2 linked regions of the Kribbella solani genome follow. The protein of the gene in region 2 interacts with the protein of the main gene of each other region in a pairwise test. Links are inferred from orthologs where the notes say so. Each region holds a gene or a part of one and is shown on either strand. Other genes may lie near its edges.

What was found. The genes of interacting proteins can lie anywhere in the genome.
Region 1: the proteins of HDA44_RS20625 (region 2) and ndk interact in binary tests that used the Escherichia coli proteins (3 or more experiments, as listed by UniProt). The link is inferred for Kribbella solani from one-to-one orthologs.

The regions. Positions count from the first base shown.
Region 1 is NZ_JACHNF010000001.1:3,329,378-3,333,477, forward strand. Bases 1,357-4,100 are described here. They hold ndk (nucleoside-diphosphate kinase), read right to left. Parts: upstream 3,062-4,100; coding sequence 2,651-3,061; downstream 1,357-2,650. Other genes in these bases: mreC (rod shape-determining protein MreC), read right to left, coding at 1,357-1,468; mreB (rod shape-determining protein), read right to left, coding at 1,479-2,507; HDA44_RS14950 (DUF4233 domain-containing protein), read right to left, coding at 3,065-3,427; HDA44_RS14955 (bifunctional folylpolyglutamate synthase/dihydrofolate synthase), read right to left, coding at 3,424-4,100. In the rest of the region: mrdA (penicillin-binding protein 2), read right to left, coding at 1-1; rod shape-determining protein MreD, read right to left, coding at 1-528; more of mreC, read right to left, coding at 533-1,356. UniProt on the Escherichia coli protein: Major role in the synthesis of nucleoside triphosphates other than ATP. The ATP gamma phosphate is transferred to the NDP beta phosphate via a ping-pong mechanism, using a phosphorylated active-site intermediate.
Region 2 is NZ_JACHNF010000001.1:4,531,411-4,537,085, forward strand. What follows is about bases 1,084-4,046. They hold HDA44_RS20625 (uracil-DNA glycosylase), read left to right. Parts: upstream 1,084-2,201; coding sequence 2,202-2,891; downstream 2,892-4,046. Other genes in these bases: HDA44_RS20615 (LCP family protein), read left to right, coding at 1,084-1,639; HDA44_RS20620 (DUF1990 family protein), read left to right, coding at 1,648-2,217; HDA44_RS20635 (DUF979 domain-containing protein), read left to right, coding at 3,758-4,046. Outside these bases: HDA44_RS20610 (helix-turn-helix domain-containing protein), read left to right, coding at 1-525; more of HDA44_RS20615, read left to right, coding at 608-1,083; more of HDA44_RS20635, read left to right, coding at 4,047-4,729; HDA44_RS20640 (DUF2891 family protein), read left to right, coding at 4,738-5,675; HDA44_RS20645 (ABC transporter ATP-binding protein), read right to left, coding at 5,639-5,675. UniProt on the Escherichia coli protein: Excises uracil residues from the DNA which can arise as a result of misincorporation of dUMP residues by DNA polymerase or due to deamination of cytosine.

The DNA.
Region 1 (4,100 bases), 1.2 Mb from region 2 along the record:
CGGCGCGACCCGTCGCTCACGCGCGGGTTGGACGCGGCCCATGATCCACATCACCAGCGGGATCACCACGATCGCACCGACCACGTCGTACCCGGCGGAAATGCCCAGGCGGACGCCGAACTGACCCCAGTCGACCGACGGATCGTGCAAGAGCGATCCGGTCGCGCTGTACAGGAAAAAGGAGATCGCCGTCCCGAGCACGACCGTCAGCGCGACGCCGAGCGGACCGACCGGGCCGCTCGAGTTCTGCCGGCGGATCAGGCCGGCGACGTATCCGGCGATCGCCAGCGACAACGCCCAGCGACCGGCGGTGTGATCGGCCGGCGGGACGATGTCGAGCAGCAGACCGCCCGCGAACCCGGCGATCGCGCCCCACTCCGGCCCGCGCGACAGTGCCAGCGCGATCACCACGATCAGCGTCAGGTCGCACGTCACCCCGGCGACGGCGATGTTCGACAGTACGGACGTCTGCACGGTCACGGCGACCATCAGGAAAAGGGCCGCCAGCCCGATGCGTAGTGCGATCACGTGGTCAGTTCCCCTTTCCCAGTTGAGTACGCGGTGGCCGGGCCGGTGGTCCGGTCACCACGCCGACGGTGTCGATCCGGGTCGGATCGACAAACGGCTTGATGGTCGCGGTGGAGCCTAGGGCGCCTTCGTTCGGCGTCACCGAGGTGACGACGCCGATCGGGACACCCGGTACGTACGGCGCGTTGCCGGTGGAACCCCAGGTGACGATCCGGTCGCCGACCTTCGGCCGCGCCTTCGGGTCGACCAGCTTGTAGTCGAGGGTGCCGGCCACGTCCCCACGCCCGGAGACGAAGCCCAGCGCCATCGTCGCGTTCAGCCGGCCGCCCACGGTCGAGTTGCGGTCGCCGATCAGCAGCACGGTCGCGGTCCCCTGGGTGGTCCGCACCACCCGGCCGACCAGCCCGGTCCCGTTCAGCACCGTCATGTCCGGCCGCACGCCATCGGCCGTACCGGCGTCGATCGTGACCGTGTGGTTGAAGGTCTGCGCCCCGCCGACCCCGATCACCCGGGCCGGCGTCATCGTGAACGCCGGCGCCACCTTGAGCAGCCGGTCCAGCTCCTGCGCCCGGCTGCGGGCGTAGTCGGAGGTGTTCAGCTGCCTGGTCAGATCTTCGTTGGCACTTTTCAGTTTTTCATTCTCTGCCTTCAACCTATCCACTTCGGCGAATCGGTCGCGGAGGTTGTCCACAGGCTGCCGGGCCTCGCTCGCGGTCGACTCCAGCGGGCCGAACACACCGGCCGCGGCCGAGCGCAACGGCTCCACCGGCGAACCGGTCGAGCGGCGGGCGTCCAGCACGATCAGGGTGAAACAGGCAAGGATCACCAGCACCAGTACGGTCCGGCGACGGCGGATCTCCCGGGGCAGGCCGGCCGAGCGCAGCGGCGTACCCGCCGACCGGATCGCGCTCCGGGCCGGGGTACCGAGGTCTTTGAGCATCGGTGGAGCCTCAGCGCCGGTTGTCGGTGACCAGGATGCGGTTCAGGGTCTCGATGTTGTCGACGCACTTGCCGGCCCCGAGCACGACCGCGTCCAGCGGGTTCTCCGCGACGTGGATCGGGATCCCGGTCTCGTGCCGCAGCCGCTCGTCCATCCCCTTCAGCAGCGCGCCACCACCGGTCAGCACGATGCCCCGGTCGACGATGTCACCCGCGAGCTCCGGCGGGGTCTTGTCCAGCGTCGCCTTGACCGCGTCCACGATCGCCGTGATTGGCTCCTCGATCGCCTGCCGCATGTCCGCCGACGACACCTTCACCGTCCGCGGCAGCCCGGAGACCATGTCCCGGCCGCGGATCTCGCTGTCCGGCCCGTCGGTGGTCGGGAACGCCGACCCGATCGTCATCTTGATCTGCTCCGAGGTGGCCTCGCCGAGCAGCAGCGAGAACTCCTTCTTGCAGTAGTTCACGATCGCCTTGTCGATGGCGTCGCCGGCCACCCGGATCGACTGGCTGGTGACGATGCCGCCGAACGAGATCACCGCCACCTCGGTGGTTCCACCGCCGATGTCGACGACCATGTTGCCGGTGGCGTCCCGGACCTCGAGGTTCGAGCCGAGCGCGGCCGCCATCGGTTCCTCGATGATGTACACCTTGCGCGCGCCGGCCATGTACCCGGCGTCCCGGACCGCGCGCTGCTCGACCGCGGTGATTCCCGACGGTACGCAGACCACGATCCGCGGCTTGGCGAAGTACCGCCGCCGGTGCACGCGCTGGATGAAGTACCGCAGCATCTGCTCGGCGGCGTCGAAGTCGGCGATCACGCCGTCCTTCAGCGGCCGGATCGCGGTGATGTTCCCCGGCGTCCGGCCGATCATCTTCTTCGCCTCGTGCCCGAACGCCACTGCCTCGCGCGGCTCGTCCGTACGGGTCGCGACCACCGACGGCTCGTTCAGCACGACGCCCCGGCCACGGACGTACACCAGGGTGTTCGCCGTCCCGAGATCGACCGCCATGTCGCGGCCGAGCATGCTGTTCGCCACCGCGGCACCTCCCACTCGGTCCCCGACCAGGCTAAGCGCGACCCACCCTCAGCCCGTGGACCGACACGACCCGTCCGCCCAGCACGTATCGTATCCGCCTCTTCACCTGCAGTCCGCACTGCCCTGCGCGGATCCGCCGTGGATCAGGGGAGGTCGGGGAACCAGAGCTTGATCTCCCGGGAGGCCGATTCCTCGGAGTCGGAGCCGTGCACGAGGTTTTCGCGGTTGGAGAGGGAGAGGTCGCCGCGGATGGTGCCGGGGGCGGCCTTGCGGCCGTCGGTGGCGCCGTTCAGGGCGCGGATGACCTCGATCGCCTCGTCGCCCTCGAGCACCATCGCGACCAGCGGACCGCTGGTGACGAAGTCGCGCAGCGGCGGGTAGAAACCCTTGTCGACGTGCTCGGCGTAGTGCTGATCGGCCAGGTCGGCGTCGATCGTGCGCAGGTCCATGGCGACGATCCGGAGGCCCTTGGCCTCGAACCGGCCCAGCACCTCACCGACCAGGCCGCGGCGGACCGTGTCGGGCTTCAGCAGGACCAGAGTGCGCTGCGACATCTGTCAACTCTCTCTAGAAGTAGTCGGGGCGGATGAGCCTAGCTGCTCGTTGGCCTTCTTGGCCGCTTCGATCCGGCGGCCGAGGACGATCGCGGCCACCCAGAAGGCGGCGAAGGCGATACCGAGGACGAACATCACCGGTACGACGAAGCCGAGGCCGACCGCGCCGACCTGGACGATCGAGCCGAGCACGTACCCGGCCTGGAACCGCAGCAGGCCGGCCGAGATCAGCGCCAGCAGGAAGAGCCCGAGGCAGACCGGTACGGCGACCGCGGGGCGGATGTTCGCGACCGAGATCATCACCGGCGTGACCAGCGCGAGCACGATCGACTCGAACGCGAGCACGATCGAAGCAAGCGACCTCACCGCGACTCGCCCTTCAGCTCATTGTCCGGCAGCTCATCGTCCGGCAGCTCTCCGCCCACGCCGTCGCCCAGCACCTGTCCGGGCAGGTCGTCGGCAGCCAGGTGGTCAGCGGTCAGGTGGTCGCCGGGGAGCCGGTCGGCCGGTTCGTTCTTCGGCTTGCGGACGAGGAGGGCGCGGGCCTCGCCGGCGGTGATCACCGAGCCGGTGATCAGCACCCCGCCGGAGCCGAGCGCGACCGCGTTCTCCTCCGCCAGCCGGATCGCGTCGTCGATAGCGTCGATCAGCTGCGGCCGGACCAGCACCCGGTCCTCGCCGAACACCTCGGCGGCCAGTTCACCCAGCTCCTCGGCCGGCATCGAGCGCTCGACGAAACTGTTCCGCGTACACACCACGGTTTCCATGATCGGCTCGTACGCCTCCAGGACCCCGTACACGTCCTTGTCCTTCATGCAGCCGAGGACGCCGATCAGCGGCTGGAACTGGAAGACCTCCGAGACCGTGGCCGCGGTCGCCTCCGCGCCGTGCGGGTTGTGCGCGGCGTCGACGACGATGGTCGGGCTCTGCCGGACGACCTCCATCCGGCCCGGGCTGGTGACCTGCTCGAACCCGGTCTGCAGCAGCTCGGTGGTGACCCGGCCCTCAGTCTCCGGGCTGGCGCCGAACAGTGCCTCGA
Region 2 (5,675 bases):
TTCAGTGGCTCAGCAACCGATGCGCTCACTGCACTTGGTCAACTCGATGTCAGCCAACCAGTCCGCCAGTACAGCGATCCACGCCCACTGGACCGTGCGTTCACTCGGCTACTGCGCATCAGCGGCCAGCACAACCCCGTACAGCTCACCGGTGCTCTCTACGACCTCATCGGTGAAGCTGGAACAACGACGGGCGATGGAGTGGCCGCGCAGCTCGCTGACCTGGCATGTACGCCGATGAGCGTTCAGGACTACGCCAGTGCGCTCGGACTGACCGTACGCGAACTCCGCGATGCGGTACGCCGTACCACAGGCTCAACTCCACAGGAACTGATCCTGAGTACCAGACTCAGCTATGCAAAGGTTCTGCTTGCTGAGGAGGACCTGTCCGTCGCCGCGGTCGCCCGGCGGGTCGGGTACGACGATCCGGCGTACTTCAGCCGCCTGTTCGCCACCAGGGTTGGGATCTCGCCGGTCGCGTTCCGGCGATCTGGTTCGCTCTCCGGGCCGATTTCCTCCCTTTGAGGGAGGCGGCGGCTACTTTCGGACGTGTAAAACCATTCACTGGGGTGACGTGTCCGGGGTCCGGCACCGATACGGTCGTGGCATGAGTGAAACGCAGCCCATCGACCCGCGATACGCGGACCGGTCGCCACGGCCTTCGGCGCGGAAGCCGAAGAAGCGGCGCAACTGGTTCCTCCGGACCGTCGGACTGATCGTCCTGCTGTTCGTCCTCATGCTGATCGCGGTCCCGCTGTACGCGTGGAGCCGGATCGACAAGATCGAGGCGATGCCGACCGGCACCCGGCCGGCCGAGACGCCGGGGACGACGTACCTGATGGTCGGATCGGACGCCCGCGAGAATCTCAGCCGCGCGGAGCGGGCCCGGCTGCACACCGGCGGTGACGCCGGACCGGCCCGGACCGACTCGATCATGCTCATGCACGTACCGAAGTCCGGCCCGACCGTGCTGATCAGCATCCCGCGGGACAGCGCGGTGAACATCCCCGGCGTGTCCGGCCGGCAGAAGATCAACGCGGCGTTCAACAAGAGCCCGGCGCTGCTGATCCAGACGATCGAGAACACCACCGGCCTGCGGATCGACCACTACGTCGAGGTCGGCTTCGGCGGCTTCGCGTCGGTGATCGACAGCGTCGGCGGGATCAACATGTGCCTGCCGAAGCCGATGAACGACAAGCTGGCGCACATCAACCTGCCGGCCGGCTGCCAGAAGCTCGACGGCGTCAACGCCCTCGGGTACGTACGGTCCCGGCACGCGGACGGCCAGAACGACTTCGGCCGGGTGCAGCGGCAGCGGGAGATGGTCGGCGCGATCGCCAAGAAGGCCAGCTCGCCGTCCACCTTCCTGAACCCGTTCCGCTACTACGGCGTCGCTACCAAGGGCGTGGACGCATTGACCGTCGACAAGGACATGAGCCTGTTCGACTTCATCCGGTTCGCCCGTGGCATGCGAGCGATCTCCGGTAGCGGCGGAGTCACGCTGACTGTCCCGATCAGCAACGACAACTACCACCTGAGCAACGGCCGAGGCGTAGCCGTGAAGTGGGACACCGCAAAGGCGAAGGCCATCTTCGACGCGATCAAGGCCGACAACACCTCCGGCCTCAAGAGCAGCTAGCGAGTCCGATGAAGCTGGAAGACCTGGCGGACCTGCGGTTCAACTACGACGCCGTAGGTTCGACTCGGTACAACAAGACGCCGCAGGGCTACCACCGGCTCAAGCATCGCGTTCTGCTTGGTGCTGGGGACGACGTGTTCCAGCTGGCCAGTGACGGGCTGCTGCAGTGGCGCATGCACCGTGGCGCGGGGCTGCCGGTGCGGGCGACGGACACGCCGCCGCGCATCGGCACCAACGCACTGGCCAGCATGACCGCCGGCCTCCTGTTCAACCGGCTACGTACGCTGTCTCCGCTGAACCGGTTGGGCCTGCCAGTGCCCTGTCGCGTCGTCTGGACAGTCAACGAACCAGACCGCATCGGCTTCGCGTACGGAACGCTGCCAGGCCACCCAGCATCCGGCGAGGAGTCATTCGTCGTCACCCGGGACACCGACGGCGTACACCTCACCATCCGCGCCTACAGCCGCGCCGCCACTTGGTACACCCGCCTGGGCGGTCCGCTCACCCGGCAGGTGCAGCAGTACACGGCACGCCAGTACGCGGCTGCTCTCCGTCGCCTGGCATGCTGTGGCGGGTGACTGCTAAGGGTTTGGCTGAGTTGGTGGCTCCGGACTGGGCCGAGGCGTTGAGTCCGGTTGAGACGACCGTCGCGCGGATGGGCGAGTTCCTCCGTGGCGAGATCGCAGCCGGACGTTCGTACCTACCGGCCGGTGAGAACGTTCTGCGCGCCTTCCAGCGGCCGCTGGGCCAGGTGAAGGTGTTGGTGGTCGGCCAAGACCCGTACCCGACGCCGGGACACCCGGTGGGACTCAGCTTCTCAGTGGCCCCGGACGTACGGCCGATCCCGCGCAGCCTGGCCAACATCTACCGCGAACTGATGGCCGACGTCGGCGTACCCGCGCCGTCGAACGGTGACCTGACGCCGTGGTCGGACCAGGGCGTACTGATGCTCAACCGAGTACTGACCGTGCAGCCGGGCAAGTCCGGTGCGCACCGGGGCAAGGGCTGGGAGTCCGTCACCGAGCAGGCCATCCGCGCGCTGGTCGAGCGGGGCGGTCCGCTGGTCGCGATCCTCTGGGGCCGAGACGCCCAGACGCTCAAGCCGATGCTGGGCAGCACTCCGTACGTGGAGAGCGCCCACCCGAGCCCGATGTCCGCGGACCGCGGTTTCTTCGGCTCCCGCCCGTTCAGCCGGGTCAACGCCCTCCTGGAGCAGCAGGGCGCCGCACCGGTCGACTGGCGCCTCCCCTAGGTAACTCGCACGCCTCTCCGCACTCCCACCTGACTGTAGATACCTCCGCTTCCCACTCCCGCCTGGCTGTAGATCTTGTTCTAATGATCCATTGCAGGATCGTTGAACAATCCTTATGGTGAACGGAACATCTCTCCCCGTAGCTACACCGTTCCGTCCCCGGGAGGAACCATGTGGGTTCTGCTCGCCATCGCGGTGGTGGTCGTCGGCTTCGCACTGCGGATCAACTCGATGCTGGTCGTCACGGCGGCCGGCATCGTGGCCGGACTGATCGGCGGGTTGTCGCCGGTCAAGATCCTGAACGCCTTCGGTGACGGCTTCGCCGGCAGCCGGTCCGTCACCGTCTTCATCGTCACGCTGCCCGTGATCGGGCTGATCGAGCGCTACGGCCTGCAGCATCAGGCCCGGAAGCTGATCAGCAAGCTGGCGGTCGTCACCACCGGCCGGCTGCTGGCCGTGTACCTGCTGATCCGGCAAGGCACCGCGGCCCTCGGCCTGACCAGCATCGGCGGTCCCGCGCAGGCGGTCCGCCCACTCATCCACCCGATGGCCGCCGGCGCCGCGGAGCGCCGGTACGGCAAGCTGCCGGAGAAGGTCCAGGAGAAGATCAAGGCGTTCGCCGCCAGCGCCGACACGGTCGGGCTGTTCTTCGGCGAGGACATCTTCGTCGCGATCGGTTCGATCCTGCTGATCACCGGCTTCGTCGACGCCACCTACGGCCTGCACCTGGAGGCCATCGACATCGCGGTCTGGGCGATCCCGACCGGCATCTGCGCCCTGCTCATCCACGGCACCCGCCTGCTCCTGCTGGACCGCAAGCTCGACAAGCTGGCCGCCGAGCTCAAGGCCGAGAAGGAGACCGCGCGATGATCAAGGTCGAGTGGTTCTACTGGCTGTGCGGGCTCTTCTTCGTCGTGATCGCGCTGCAGGTGCTGAACGATCGCAGCAACCCGAAGCGGCTCGGCAGCGCGGCGTTCTGGGGCATCCTCGGAGTCTCGTTCGGCTACGGCACGTTCGTGGTGAACAAGCAGGCGCCGTCCTGGCTGCTCGGCATCGCGGTCATCGGTCTCGCGGTCCTGGCCGGATCGGGTTTCCCGGGCAAGGGCGCGGAGCGTACGACCACGCCGGCCGAGCGCGTACACCTGGCCGATCGCTTCGGCAACAAGCTGTTCCTGCCCGCGCTGGTGATTCCGATGGTCGCGGCGCTGTTCGGCGCCTGGCTGGCCAAGGTGAAGCTTGGTGACGGCAGCCTGCTCCTGCAGTCCGGTTCCGCGACCATCATCGGCCTCGGCGTCGCGTCGATCCTCGCGCTGATCGTCGGGATGACGCTACTCAGGCCGAAATCCCCTGCGATCCCTATGCACGAAGGGCGGCGGCTGCTGGAGCACATCGGCTGGACCGCGATCCTGCCGCAGATGCTGGCCACGCTGGGGCTGCTGTTCAACGCATCCGGTGTCGGCAAGGCGGTGGGCCGAGTCACCGATCACCTGGTACCCAAAGGTTCGCTCATCGCGGCGGTCGCGCTGTACTGCATCGGGATAGCCGTCTTCACCATCATCATGGGCAATGCGTTCGCCGCGTTCCCGGTGATGACGGCCGCGGTAGGTTGGCCGCTCCTGGTGCAGCAGTTCCACGGCACACCGGCCGTGGTGTTCGCGATCGGCATGCTGGCCGGCTTCTGCGGCACGCTGTGTACGCCGATGGCAGCCAACTTCAATCTGGTCCCAGCGGCTCTGTTGCAGATGAAGGACCAGTACGGCCCGATCAAGGCGCAGATCCCGACCGCTGTCCCGCTGCTGGGCTGCAACATCGTCCTGATGTACTTCTTCGCGTTCTAAGGAGAGTCATGGAGTACGCGGCCTGGGCGCGCATCGCCTGTGAGGTTCTGGACACGCGGTACCCGTATGGCAGCGCGCATGCGTCACGGGGTCCGGACGACGTCGATGTGACTCCGGAGCGGCTGCACCCTGCCTTCCACGGCTCGTACGACTGGCATTCCAGTGCGCACATGCAGTGGTCGCTGGTCCGGCTGCTCACGCTGGCGCCGGATCAGCGCTCGATCGACCTACTCAACCAGCGGCTCACGCCTGAGGCGATCGCTGTCGAGGCTGCGTACCTGCGCGAGCGGCCTGGGTACGAGCGCCCGTACGGCTGGGCGTGGGCCGCCATGCTCGTCGCTGCTGCCCGCGACACCCACTGGGCGGCAGCACTTGCTCCGCTGGGTGCGGTGATCGCGGACCTGGTCATGGCGTGGCTACCGAAGCAGGCGTACCCAGTACGTCACGGCGCACACCTGAACTCGGCCTTCGCACTAGCACTGCTCCACGAGGCGTACGGCGAGCTGGGCCGGACAGATGTGGTCGAGGCGGTCCGGGCGCGGGCGTTGGACTGGTACGGCGGCGACACCGCGTACGACACCCGCTTCGAGCCATCTGGGACAGACTTCTTGTCGCCAGCCCTGTCAGAGGCTGAGCTGATGCGGCGCGTACTGCCCGCTACAGCGTTCGCCAGCTGGCTGACTGCCTTTCTCCCTGGCTTGGGCAAGGAACAGCATCTGCACCTGCTGGAGGTGCCGGTGACGGATGACTCAGGCGATGGTCAGTTGGCGCATCTGGCCGGGCTGGCGTTGTCACGCGCCTGGCAGCTCCGCACGATCGCACCGGCGCTGCCGGACGTGGCCGACGTACTGCGGGCCGGTGCAGACCGTCAGGTCGCGGCAGTACTGCCGACTGTCACCGGCGGGGACTTCATGTCGACGCACTGGCTGGTGTCGTTCGCCCTGCT